3 regions of the Gracilibacillus sp. JCM 18966 genome follow, and region 1 is predicted to be linked to each of the others. Evidence: riboswitches for the same ligand, from Rfam matches in the RefSeq annotation. Region 1 holds a riboswitch; each other region holds the start of a gene.
The links. A riboswitch is a leader RNA that binds a small molecule or an ion and turns the genes downstream of it on or off. The one in region 1 is predicted to bind S-adenosylmethionine.

Region 1 (4,248 bases):
TGAATTTACAGCTAACTCACCAGCTTCATTCAAGGTAAAATAGCTAGCATTCTTTTCTATTGCTTCTTTTATATCCTTTCCTCGCAATTTTAAAACCTTCAATGTATTTGGATATACATAATTTGAAACTATGTCTCGCATCGTAACATGCTTGGGAAACCCGGGTGATTGATTGTGAAAAAGGGCCGTGCATGATATGTCAACATCTGCTACTTTCATTTGCAATGTATTGATATATTCAATAAACGGGTGCTCCTCTATCCTTGCTTGAAACGGGTCTTTTATTTCCATATCACCTTTCACTTCCGTTATTGGCTGATCCAGCCATTCCTGTACGAGCTTCTCTTCTTCCTCGATTAGCGCAATAGTCGGTTGATTTGATCGAGTATCGTCTTTCACATAATGAAGCTTTGGTTTAATACTTGTAACCTCTTTTTTATTATTAAAGGCAAGCTCAATTTCTCCTAAAGCTTTCCCATTACTGCCTGTTTGAATGATTGGAACCCCATTAATTGTTGTTGTTAAAAATCGATGCTGATGGCCGGTTATTAATAAATCGATACCTGTTATTTCTTCACACATTTGATACGCTTGATTTTCACCGGTTAAGGCTTCTGTCGCTTCCCCTGTTTCCGGGTCTCTTTCTACCCCTCCATGGTAGCTTACAACGAGTAGATCTGGCCTTTCTTCTTCTCTAACCTTTTTCACCCATTTATGCGCAGCCTCACAAGCATCTTCAAAGACTAAATCGCGAATATGTGTTGGGTCCTCCCAATGTGGTATAAAATGAGTGGTAATGCCTAAGAAGGTTATTTTTATACCATTAATTTCTTTTGTTACATATGGGGTACCAAAAAAAGGTTCTCCTGTGTGTTTGTCTAATATATTAGCAGCTAACCATGGGTAATTTGTTTTATTTACTACATTTTTGAGATACTCTATCCCGTAATTAAATTCATGATTTCCGAAAATCGCCATGTCATAATGTAAACTATTTCCTATTTTTATTAAAGGGCTTCTTTTCGCTTCTTTATATGCTGCAAAATAATAAGTAAATGGGCTCCCTTGAATGAAATCTCCATTATCGACGAGAATTACTACTTTTTCTGACCTTATTCTATCGATTAGGGAAGCTATCTTAGCTAGTCCCATATTTTTCTCTACTTCTTCTCGGTAATTGGTAGGATAAATATAACCATGGATATCACTCGTTACACAAATAGATATGGATGTCATTTTCTTTCTCCTTCTTCAGCAATTGTTGATCCCTATTATACCGAATAAATTGGGACGAAAGGAAAAAGTTTACACTTTCTTAACTTACATTTAACACTAGCTTTTCATTCATTTGATATATTAAAGATGTTCCAAATTGAGCAATGCTGCAAGGATTGCTTTCTCACAAAATGATAGCCCCTTTTTCTTGGTTGCCGATGATATCGCTTCATCGGCACTTTTTTTGCTTAGAAAGTGATGAATTATAACAGAAATAAAAAAACTTGGCTTTACGCCAAGTCGTTTAGTTTAGCTTTTTCATCAAAGATTATTAGTCTAATTCTGTTATTCTATCATTCACATTTATTCTAGGAATAGGGTTAACTTGTTTCGCTGGATAGCCGACTTGAAGTAAGCCAACTACTCGTTCATCATCCTTCAAGTCGATAAGTGCAGCTGTCTCCTCACAAAACGACAATTTACCAGTTTTCCAAAAAACACTTAATCCTTCCTCCCAAGCTAACAAACTGAAATTTTGAATAAGACAGCTAGCCGAAGCATAATCTTCTTCTCTCAGTTTTTCTTGAGGATGAAGCGTATTAATAACCATAATGATAAATGGAACGTTCATGATCTTTTGGTAGCCATTTTCGCCTATCTGCTCTAGCTCCTCACCAGAGGCATTCTTTGCTTTTTCTTTCGCTACCTCTCGATTGATTTCTGCTAATTTTTTCTTTGATTCGCCTGTTATAAATACAAAACGCCACGGCTCAGTCATTTTATGATTGGGCACCCAGACAGCTATACTTAATAAATCTTTCATTAGTTCCTTAGAAACAGGATTTTCTTTATAGTTTGAAATGGAGCGTCGCTCTTTTATAAGATTTTTTAAACTTGCCATCATCTAATCTCCTTTTTAATGAGAATCATTTTCAATTATACCATCATTCTTGTTATCAAACAAGGTGAATAACAATCTAGGAAAAAAATTCAATTTTTTATTAAAAATGACTTGAAAGTATTTTACTTATAATGTAATATAATGACAACAAAACTTCATAAAGCTTTACTCTTATCAAGAGAGGTGGAGGGACTGGCCCTGTGATACCTCAGCAACCGTCTTTATTAGACAAGGTGCTAATTCCAGCAAGCGCAACAACGCTTGAAAGATGAGGAACGTGAGATCTATTTATATAGAGTCTTCATCTTTCAAGGGATGAAGACTTTTTTGTTTTTCTGGGCCTTTTGTTCAAAAAACAGCAATTATAGTGGAGATTGCTTGTTTTTTATAAATGATTATGAAAAGAAAAGAGGTGAAAGAATGACATCATCACTCCTACAAGCTCTCAAAGAAAATATCCTCATAGCAGATGGTGCGATAGGTACTTTACTTTACGCACATGGGGTTGATCAATGCTTTGAAGCATATAATCTATCAAAACCAGAAGAGGTCCTCCAAGTTCATCAATCCTATATTGACGCTGGGGCAGATATCATCCAAACCAATACGTATGGAGCCAATTATATTAAGCTAGCAAGATTTGGCTTGGAGGAGAAAGTACACCAAATAAATACACGTGCTGTCCAATTAGCTAAACAAGCAGCAAAAAATGAAACATTTGTACTTGGGACGATTGGTGGAATTCGAGGAATTCAAAAGCTAGTCACATCCAAAAAAGACATCATAAGGAGCTTCAAGGAACAATTATTTAGCCTTCTATTAGAAGGTGTAGATGGCATCCTATTAGAAACTTATTATGACATCGACGAATTAACCGCTGTTCTAGAAATTGCAAGAAAAGAAACAGACCTCCCTATTATTACAAATGTATCGATGCATGAGCCTGGTATTTTAGAAAACGGTATGTCCTTAGCTGATGTATTAACACAGCTAGAAGTACTTGGTGCAGATGTCGTTGGGGTTAATTGTCGTTTAGGTCCACACCATATGATTGAGTCACTAGAAGCCGTACCATTACCTGAGCGAGCACACTTATCAGCATTTCCAAATGCTAGTCTACCAGCATATGAAAACGGCAAGCTTGTTTACAGCAAGCAAACAGATTATTTCAAACGATGTGCAAAGGAATTCCGAGATCAAGGAGTACGTCTTATCGGAGGGTGCTGTGGAACGACCCCAGAGCATATTAGGGCCTTAAAGGATGGTATTGAGGGACTAACACCTATTTTAGACAAAACCGTCCAGGTGAAAGAAGGACTGATCACACTCCCTTCTTCCCAAACTGTCCAGTCGAATCCGACATTGGTGGATAAAGCTAAGAAACAGCATACCGTTATTGTTGAATTAGATGCACCAAAGCATCTAGAAATTGATGAGTTTATTAAAGGGGCGAAAGCGCTGGAAGATGCAGGTGTGGATGCGATTACTTTAGCGGATAATTCACTTGCTACACCGCGAATCAGTAATTTAGCGATGGCTGTCAAAATGAAACAACTCCATCTAAATGTTACACCACTTATCCACCTCACATGTAGAGATCGCAACCTAATCGGCCTGCAAGCACACCTAATGGGGTTACATACACTGGGCTTCCATGAGATTTTAGCAATAACGGGTGATCCTACAAGAATTGGTGGATTTCCTGGTGCCTCATCCGTATTTGACGTAACTTCTTTTGAATTAACACGATTAATCAAGCAGTGTAATCAAGGGTTATCCTTCTCTGGTGCTTCCTTAAGAGAGAATACCTCCTTTCAAGTAGCTGCAGCCTTCAATCCAAATGTCGCAAACTTAGAAAAGGCTGTGAAAAGAATGCACAAAAAAATCGAGCACGGTGCAGATTATTTTTTAACACAACCAATTTTTAGTCACGAAAAAATCATTGCACTTGCTCGGGAAACCAAGCATATAGAAGCACCTATTTTTATCGGAATCATGCCACTCGTTTCCTATAAAAATGCTGAATTTTTACACCATGAAGTTCCAGGGATGAAGCTGTCTGATGAAGTAAGGGCAAGAATGCAAGCCCGATCTAATCGAGCAGATGCGATCCGTGAAGGAATAGAAATCGC
Region 2 (4,248 bases), 380 kb from region 1:
AATCAACAGTCAAGAGATGCCCTTTCCTACTTAATAAATTCGCTGATTGATCAAGAATCCCATTTTTTAGCCCGATATAGCTCGTTTCTACATCATGACTATAGTAAACGAGGTCCTCCTTTTTTACCTTCAATTGATTCACATGACATAGTGCCAATAAATAGGCGGTAGTTACAGCAGCGGAGGAACTTAATCCTCCAATTGGTAGCCTGCCACTAATTACGGCACGAAAACCTGTCGTTAATTTCTGATCCTTGCTTAAGGCAAGCACTGCACCTCGTGCATAATTTCCCCAAGAGCCTGGTAGCATTTCCGGGACACGATCAATATGGAAATACTCTTCATCAGGAAAATCAGCACTTTGAATCCGAACATAACCATCATCACTTGCAGAAAAAACCATCTCTACATTTTCATCTAAAGCGAGTCCTGTCACGATACCGCCTTGATGATCCACATGTGCACCTAATGGACATATCCTTAATGGGGAAAGAACAGCGCTTAATGTGTCATCTCCATATACATCCTTATATAACTGTATTAACTCATGCATTTTTTATCCCTCTTTACTTTCCTTTGAGATGTGGAGAATCTGGCATTAGTTGCATGAATTCAATCCTATTCCCATCAGGATCTGTTGCCCAGCACTGGTAATTGTGATCGACACCTTTTGTAGGCTCCACATCTAATGGCCAGCCTTTCTTGTTCAAGTGATCCGCTATCTGTTGAATATCCTCCACCTCTAAGCATAGATGATGATAACCAGCAGCATTTTCTGGTTGAAGAGTGCCATCCTTCCCATGGTAGAAAAGCTCGATAAATTGCCGTTCACTAATTTTAAGATAGACAATCCAAGGTTCATCCTGTTCATTATGGAGTTCAAACGCTTTTTCCAGTCCTAGTACATCACAATAAAAGCTTAACGATCTTTCCATATCCCGCACAAAATAAGCTGTATGACCAATTCCCTTTATCACCATAGATTCCTCCTCTATTTTTAGCTAAATCGTATCATAACTGTCTTCATGACGCCATTGCTTTTTGCTTTAATGGGGACGACTAACAAATCTTAATCGTACTAGCAAGCCTAAATAGATGGCCATCGATGAGAAAATAGAAAATGCTGCAGTTAAATAAATATAATCATAATAAAATAAGAAAGCGATTTGTCCGAATACAATGGCGCCAATACCTACACCAAGATCAAAAAACGAGAAAAAAGTAGCATTTGCCATCCCTTTTCGATTGGTGCTTGCTTTATCAATCGCCCACGCTTGTAATGCTGGTTGAACGGTACCAAAGCCTAATCCATAAAGTGCTGCAGCTAAAAACAGGATGAAGGAATTGGGTAACCAAAATAACAATAGCATGGCGATAAGAATCAAGGAGGTTCCCGGTAGGAAAACGACGATATGTCCATAACGATCATATAATCTACCAGCGAAGGCTCTAGTAATCATTAAGAAAAGTGCATAAATAAGAAAGTAGACCTCAATGCCAGCAATACCCTCCTGCTCTGTATATAAAGGTAGATAAGAAGCAATCCCTCCAAATGCGGTTGTAATAAAAAATAATAGAATCGATGGCTGTAGGGCTGTCTTTTCAAAAAGATCAAATCTAGCTTTTTTTATCTTCTCACGGGATTCTACTTTTTTATATGTAATCTGAGTAGAGAGAATAAAGGCAATGATTCCAAGACTTGACGCGATTAAAAACAACACCGTAAAGGAGGTGACTCCATATAGGGACAGACCAAGAGCTGGACCGATAGCCAGTGCAATGTTACCAGATAAACCGAAATAGCCCATCCCTTCTCCTCTTCGCTTCTGTGGAATGAGATCTGTTGCAATAGTGCCAGTAGCTGTTGTCGAATAGCCCCAACCGATTCCTTGAACACAACGAATAAAAAATAACAGGATAACACTAGAAATAAAAGCAAATGAACCAACAGATAGAACAAATATCCCTAAGCCTAGCATGTACACAAATTTTCTCCCTACGGATTCTAGGGAATGCCCTGCATTCGGACGAAATAACAATGCTGAAAAGGTAAACACACCAGTAATAATTCCAATCATTTGATCATTTCCACCAAGGTGCTGCACAAATAAAGGAATGGTTGGTAGTGTCATCTGAAAGCCTAAAAATATAAAAAAATTTGCCATACAAATGAGGGCAAAATCCTTCGTCCATATTTTTTCTTTTTTTACTTCCTTTTCTAGAAGTTGCATTTATCTTACTCCTTTTTTTCGATACTCGAAATATATTTCTATTGTACAACAGATAGGTGGAAGTTAAAAACGAAAGGGCTTGCAAAAAAATCCCTGATAATTCCCTTAATTAACCATTGACATACCTAGCATCAAATGCTAAAGTTAAGCATATTAAAAATCTAATATTAAAGTAATTCACTCGGAATTATATACAAAATAACGTCTTATCAAGAGAGGTGGAGGGACTGGCCCTTAGAAGCCTCGGCAACCATTAAGTGGTATTTACTTAATACAGGTGCCAATTCCATCTAAGCTATGCTTAGAAAGATAAGAGAGCGGATCATGATGACCAAAGTCTCTCTATCTTTTATAGAGGGACTTTTTTTATTTCACTTAAAAGGAGTTAAAGACAATGGGGACTATTCTTCTCGACGGAAACCGAACACCTTTTGGAAAATGGAAGGGTGGATTGGCAAACTATTCAGCAACAGAATTAGGAGCTTCTGCCTTACATGCCTTAATTCAAAAAAATACAGAAGCACACCATCCAGATGGCGTCATTCTAGCACAAGTAATCCAAGCAGGAGCGGGGCAGAATCCCGCAAGGCAGGTTGCTTATCAAGCTGGCATCGATATTTCGACTCCAGCTATTACCTTAAATAATGTCTGTTTGGGGGGGCTTGCTTCGATTGCAGATGCTTCCAGAAGAATTCTGTTAAATGAAGGAGATTATTATGTGGTAGGTGGATTTGATTCGATGACAAATGCTCCTCATACCATTCCCGTTAGACTCGGTACAGGAATTGGGAACACGGAGTTAACAGACAGCCTATTACATGACGGTTTATGGTGTGCGCTAAGTGACCAGTCGATGGGTGTATTAACAGAGAAGCACAATCAAATCTATCAAATTAACCGCCAAGAGCAAGATGAATATGCTTTTCTATCTCAACAAAGAGCAGCTAGAGCTCAAACAGACAAATTGTTTCAAGCAGAAATTGCACCGATTGAGAATGTCTTAGCGAAAGATGAAGGCATCCGTGAGAATACTAGTCTTGAAAAGTTAGCGAGCCTCTCTTCTGCTTTTACGAAGAATGGAACGATTACAGCAGGCAATGCCTCCCAAATGACAGATGGGGCAAGCTTTGGAATCATCACCTCGGAGCAAAAGGCAAAAGAACTAGGGCAACAGCCACTTGCTAAAGTCATGGATTGGACAGAAATAGCAGGGCCTGACACGAGCTTACAAACAAAGCCAGCAAAAGCAATTGAGCAATTGCTCCAAAAAAACGATCTAACAATAGATGATATTGATTTGTTCGAAATCAATGAAGCATTTGCTAGTGTCGTGATTGCAAGCTGTCGTGAACTAAACATCGATTACAGTAAAGTGAATGTCAACGGTGGTGCTATCGCTATTGGACATCCACTAGGTGGCACTGGTCTTCGTCTCGTATTAACCCTTGCCCATGAATTAAAAAGACGTGGAGGTGGGCTTGGTATTGCTTCCCTTTGTGGTGGTGGTGGCCAAGGTGGCGCTATTTTAATAGAAGTATCCAATTAGAAAGGAGATTTTTTCATGAGTACCCGTTTGTTAAATCAATCCCCTTATTTGTGGGAACCAACAGAAGAACAAATCCAAGCTTCACATATACAAGCATTTGCCAAATTTTGTGGGCAGTCTCTTTTTCCTTATGATCGTTTCCATCGCTGGTCGATTTCCCATATCGGCGATTTTTGGTCCCATGTTTGGGATTATGCAAAAGTGATTGGAAATAAAGGAGAAACCATTTACACCCCTGCTGAGTCGATGGCAGACGCCACCTTCTTCTCAGAAGCGACACTTAACTTTACCGAAAATCTATTACGTGGACCGGATGAAAGAAAAGCTGTTTATGAGGCAAATGAGACTGGTGTCACACGTTCTGTCACAATGGGAGAGCTACGAACACTCGTCGCGAAAGCACAGAGAGGTTTAATCGATTTAGGTGTTCAAAAAGGAGATCGTGTCGCAGGTGTAACGACAAATAACCTT
Region 3 (4,248 bases), 430 kb from region 1:
GTAAATGCGATCAATCATCTTATTATAGGAGAGTTGCATTTCTCCGAGTTCATCCTTTGTGGAATGGAGATTCGTAAGCTTTTCCCATCTTCCGTTTTTCGGATTGTTTTTCATTTCATTCGTTAACTTTTTAATAGGAATCGTGATATATCGAGCGAGCACAATGCCTGCAATAATCGCAGGAATCAGCATGAAAAAGGATGCAACAAATAAAACGAATTGAAGTGTGCTTAAGGTATCATCCATCGAATACAATGCTTCACTTACTTGAAGTGTTACGACAGAGCCATCATTCCAAATAATCGGTGTGGCGACTTGCACATAACTGTTGCCATTTTTATCTTTACTTAACGTGATCTCTTCTTTGGTTGTATAGTGATAGGGCCAGTCAAAGAATTTACCGTCTGCTGTTGTTCGGTTGAGAAATTCCCCATCTTCTCTAAAAATCCGAATCAATCCATTGGCTGGAAGAAACGCCTGCAGTAGTTCCTTTGTATTCGTGTCGGCTGCAATCTTATCCTGCTTGGCAAGTGCCTCCATAATTTGAATGGCATCGCTTTTGACACGATCGATTTCATTCTCACTCATCCTATTCTGGTAAAGAAAATAGACAGATCCATTTAACAGCAAAATAAATACAATCATTAAAGCAGATAAGAAAATTTGTATTTTCGTTCGTAATGTCATAGCGCAGAATCCTTTACCGTATAGCCTACGCCTCGGACTGTATGAATCGTGTTTTTATCGAAAGGCTTATCGATTTTATTTCGTAAATATCGAATATAAACATCTACGACATTCGTGTCGCCAACATAATCAAATCCCCATACCTTGTCTAACAACTGATCACGGCTAAATACTTGGTTTTTATTTTCGACTAAAAAACAGAGAAGGTCGAATTCTCTTCGAGTTAACTCGATAAAGGAATCCCCGCGTTTTACATCTCTCGAATTTTTATCAACTGTTAAATCATCGATACTGACGAAGGAAGTGGATCGAGGCTTTTGATTTCGTAATTGTGCACGGATTCTTGCTAAAAGTTCCTCTAATTGAAATGGTTTGGTAATATAATCATTTGCTCCAAGGTCAAGTCCTGATACCTTGTCATGCACTTCATCCTTTGCGGTTAAAAGAATAACAGGGGTAGATGGGTCTATTTTTCGGAATCGTCGAAGTACTTCCAATCCACTCATACTTGGAAGCATAATGTCTAGTAGTACTAGTGCATATTTATTTTGTTGCAATAGTTCTAATGCTATTCTTCCGTCAGGAGCAATCGTTGTTTGATAATCCTCATATTGTAATTCGAGCTCTAACACTCGTGCTAATTTTTCTTCATCTTCTACAATTAAGATCTCCGTCATGTGTTCACCACCTTATTCTTTAATATAGCATATGGAAAAATATCTGCCCATCCTTTTTCATAACCTTAGTATTTTCATCGGTTTAATCAAAAATAGAAATTTCCATAAAAAATGTTGACTTTTTCCAAAGGGTAAGTTAGCATTGATAATATCAATTAAATAACGATTCTTATCCAGAGAGGTGGAGGGACTGGCCCTTTGAAGCCTCAGCAACAGACTATTCCAAGTACTGTGCTAATTCCAGTAGCGATCGCTAGAAGATAAGAAGAGCAGTGAGTAAAAGTATAAACCTCTTCTTATTTTTAAGAAGAGGTTTTTTGCGCGTTGGAAGGATAAGATTCGGGATTCTAAAATACATATGGAGAGAGGTAGAAAAATGACAACTATTACAAAAACAGCACCATTTCGCGCCGACCATGTTGGTAGTTTATTAAGACCAGCATCCTTACATGAGGCAATCGCCAAATACCGAAAAGGAAATCTTCCCTATGACGAGTTAAAAGAGATTCAAAGATCTGAAGTGAAAAGAATCGTCGATAAGCAGATTGAAGTAGGTTTAACAGCTGTAACTGATGGGGAATTCCAGAGACTATGGTGGCATACGGATTTTATGGAATACATCAATGGGGTAGAGGGCTATGTGCCAGAGCAAGGCTATCAATTTGCTAACCAAGTAACCGATGCGTATAATGTGCGTTTAACAGGCAAGGTTTCTTGGAATGAAAACCACCCATTTATTGAGGATGCTAAATTCCTAATCAAACAAATCGACGGAAGAGCCGTACCGAAGTTCACCATTCCAAGTCCTAACCAGTTCTTCAATACTGGAATTATTGGAGAAGAGTACTATGCAAGCTGGGACGAGTTTGCAGAAGATATTATTAAGGTATATCAGGATGCTGTGAAAGCATTTTATGATGTAGGTATCAGATATTTACAATTTGACGATGTTTATATTGCTGGTTTATCGTCTCCGAATCTACCATTTGCTGAATCAGATCAAGATAGACAATCCCTGATTGATCTTGCATTAAAGGTAGTAAATGGTGTGCTTGAGGTGAAGCCTGAAGATATGCAAATTACGACACATCTATGTCGTGGGAATTACCGATCTGATTGGGCATTTTCGGGAAGCTATGATTTGATCGCTCCTACTTTATTTGCCAAGGAAAAGGTTGATGGATTTTTCCTTGAATATGATGATGAGCGTTCCGGAGATTTCCAAGCATTAAAGCATATTCCGAGAAATGGGGCAAAGGTTGTTATAGGGGTATTTACTTCTAAAAATGGAGAGCTTGAGGATAAAGAAGAGATTAAAAGAAGAATTCAAGAGGCATCCGAATTTGTACCACTTGACCAAATTTGCCTTAGCCCACAATGTGGCTTTGCCTCCACTCACCATGGAAATGAGCTGTCTGAAGAACAACAATGGAATAAATTAAAATATATTGTAGATATCTCCAAAGAAATCTGGGGATAAAGAAAAAACATCGCTCCAGCCAAAGGGGCGATGTTTTTTAAATACGTTAGGAAAGCTTAAAATTTATAGCAACGAAGCGAAAATTTTGAAGTCCAACGTATAAGAAAAGCTAACGCATTCGCTAAAAGACGAGCGAATGCGAGTTTTACTAATATTTAAACTAGGTAGGAAGTAATTTTATGGTTTATTACAAGGTTCCGATATTTGTACGTAATGAGTTAGTGTCCTCTACGGTTTCGCTTAATAGTTTGGCAATTTCTTGATTACTTTCTGTCAGGATCGTAATCGTTGCACTCATTTCTTCTAAGCTAGCAGATGATTGTTGAATAATCGCTGCTAGATCATTGGTGGATGATTCTACGCCATTAGATTGCTGCTGAACATCCTCGGCAAGCATGGTGAAGTTTTGTAAGGCACTGTTTAATGTTTCAATCGTTGATGTGAGATCCTCGAAATAACCAGTAACCTCGTTCGATATTTCCATTCCATTAACAAAATTAAGCATGCTTTCATCCATTTGGTTTACGGCTGAATTATTCGACTGGTTCAAGGAAGCGAGGTTCCCGGTAATTTTCTCCGTTGTTTCTCCCGTTAAATCAGCAAGCTTACGAATCTCATCCGCTACGACAGCAAAGCCTTTTCCAGCTTCTCCAGCACGTGCTGCTTCAATAGAGGCATTTAATGCTAGTAGGTTCGTTTGTTCGGTAATTTCTTTAATGTTGTCTGCAAATTGATTCGTTTCTTTAATCTTTTCGGTTAGTTCGGCAAAGGTGCGACTTAGCTGACCAATCGTTTTCTCTAATGTTTCGTTATGGTGATTTAATGTATCCATCTTTTCTTTTCCGGTAGCGGCTAAACTACTTGCTTTGTTCGAATCCTCATATAAGCTCTGGGATGTTTGATGTACGATATCAATATTTTGACGTGTGTCATTGGTAGCGTCTGATATGTTCGAAATCTGTTCCGCCTGTGTTTGACTGCCTTGCGATATTTCTTGAATGGTCGTATTTAGTTCATTTTGTGCGTACACATTTTCTTGTAATTGTGTGTTAATGGTGGTAATTTTTTCTAAGATAGTCGAAATGGAGCTTTCAATGAGTTGATTCTGCTCTTGCTTGGAGTTGTTGTGTTGCTGAGAAGTTTGCAATAACTCGGTAAGCTGCTCCATTTGTCCATTAGCCATCTTGATCACAAAATGAAAAATAAGAAGAATTAACAATTGGATAAGGACCGTATATTGAAAAATCTGCATCATTTCTGTATTAGAAGGGTCCATTCTAATAAAGTTGTAAGCAATCACAACGATCCCTAACGAGTATCCAGTATAAAAAATCTTCTTGTTCATATGGATCGCAGAGAAGATATTTAAAAAGATAACAATCAGAAATAGGGCAGAGGTAGCAC

Region 2: it holds a riboswitch for S-adenosylmethionine, as region 1 does, so the genes downstream of both, ACZ5N5_RS01220 (acetyl-CoA C-acyltransferase) here and ACZ5N5_RS02930 (bifunctional homocysteine S-methyltransferase/methylenetetrahydrofolate reductase) in region 1, are expected to answer to the same signal.
Region 3: it holds a riboswitch for S-adenosylmethionine, as region 1 does, so the genes downstream of both, ACZ5N5_RS00960 (5-methyltetrahydropteroyltriglutamate--homocysteine S-methyltransferase) here and ACZ5N5_RS02930 (bifunctional homocysteine S-methyltransferase/methylenetetrahydrofolate reductase) in region 1, are expected to answer to the same signal.

Annotation. Positions count from the first base shown of each region.
Region 1 is NZ_AP043883.1:652,604-656,851, forward strand. It holds gene ACZ5N5_RS02920 (bifunctional metallophosphatase/5'-nucleotidase) at 1-1,236, opposite strand, end outside; gene ACZ5N5_RS02925 (nitroreductase family protein) at 1,547-2,116, opposite strand; SAM riboswitch class I at 2,285-2,391, shown strand; gene ACZ5N5_RS02930 (bifunctional homocysteine S-methyltransferase/methylenetetrahydrofolate reductase) at 2,537-4,248, shown strand, end outside.
Region 2 is NZ_AP043883.1:272,526-276,773, forward strand. It holds gene ACZ5N5_RS01205 (GHMP family kinase ATP-binding protein) at 1-553, opposite strand, end outside; gene ACZ5N5_RS01210 (VOC family protein) at 567-977, opposite strand; gene ACZ5N5_RS01215 (MFS transporter) at 1,047-2,231, opposite strand; SAM riboswitch class I at 2,435-2,547, shown strand; gene ACZ5N5_RS01220 (acetyl-CoA C-acyltransferase) at 2,626-3,777, shown strand; gene ACZ5N5_RS01225 (acetoacetate--CoA ligase) at 3,793-4,248, shown strand, end outside.
Region 3 is NZ_AP043883.1:219,690-223,937, reverse strand. It holds gene ACZ5N5_RS00970 (HAMP domain-containing sensor histidine kinase) at 1-687, opposite strand, end outside; gene ACZ5N5_RS00965 (response regulator transcription factor) at 684-1,364, opposite strand; SAM riboswitch class I at 1,531-1,631, shown strand; gene ACZ5N5_RS00960 (5-methyltetrahydropteroyltriglutamate--homocysteine S-methyltransferase) at 1,741-2,844, shown strand; gene ACZ5N5_RS00955 (methyl-accepting chemotaxis protein) at 3,032-4,248, opposite strand, start outside.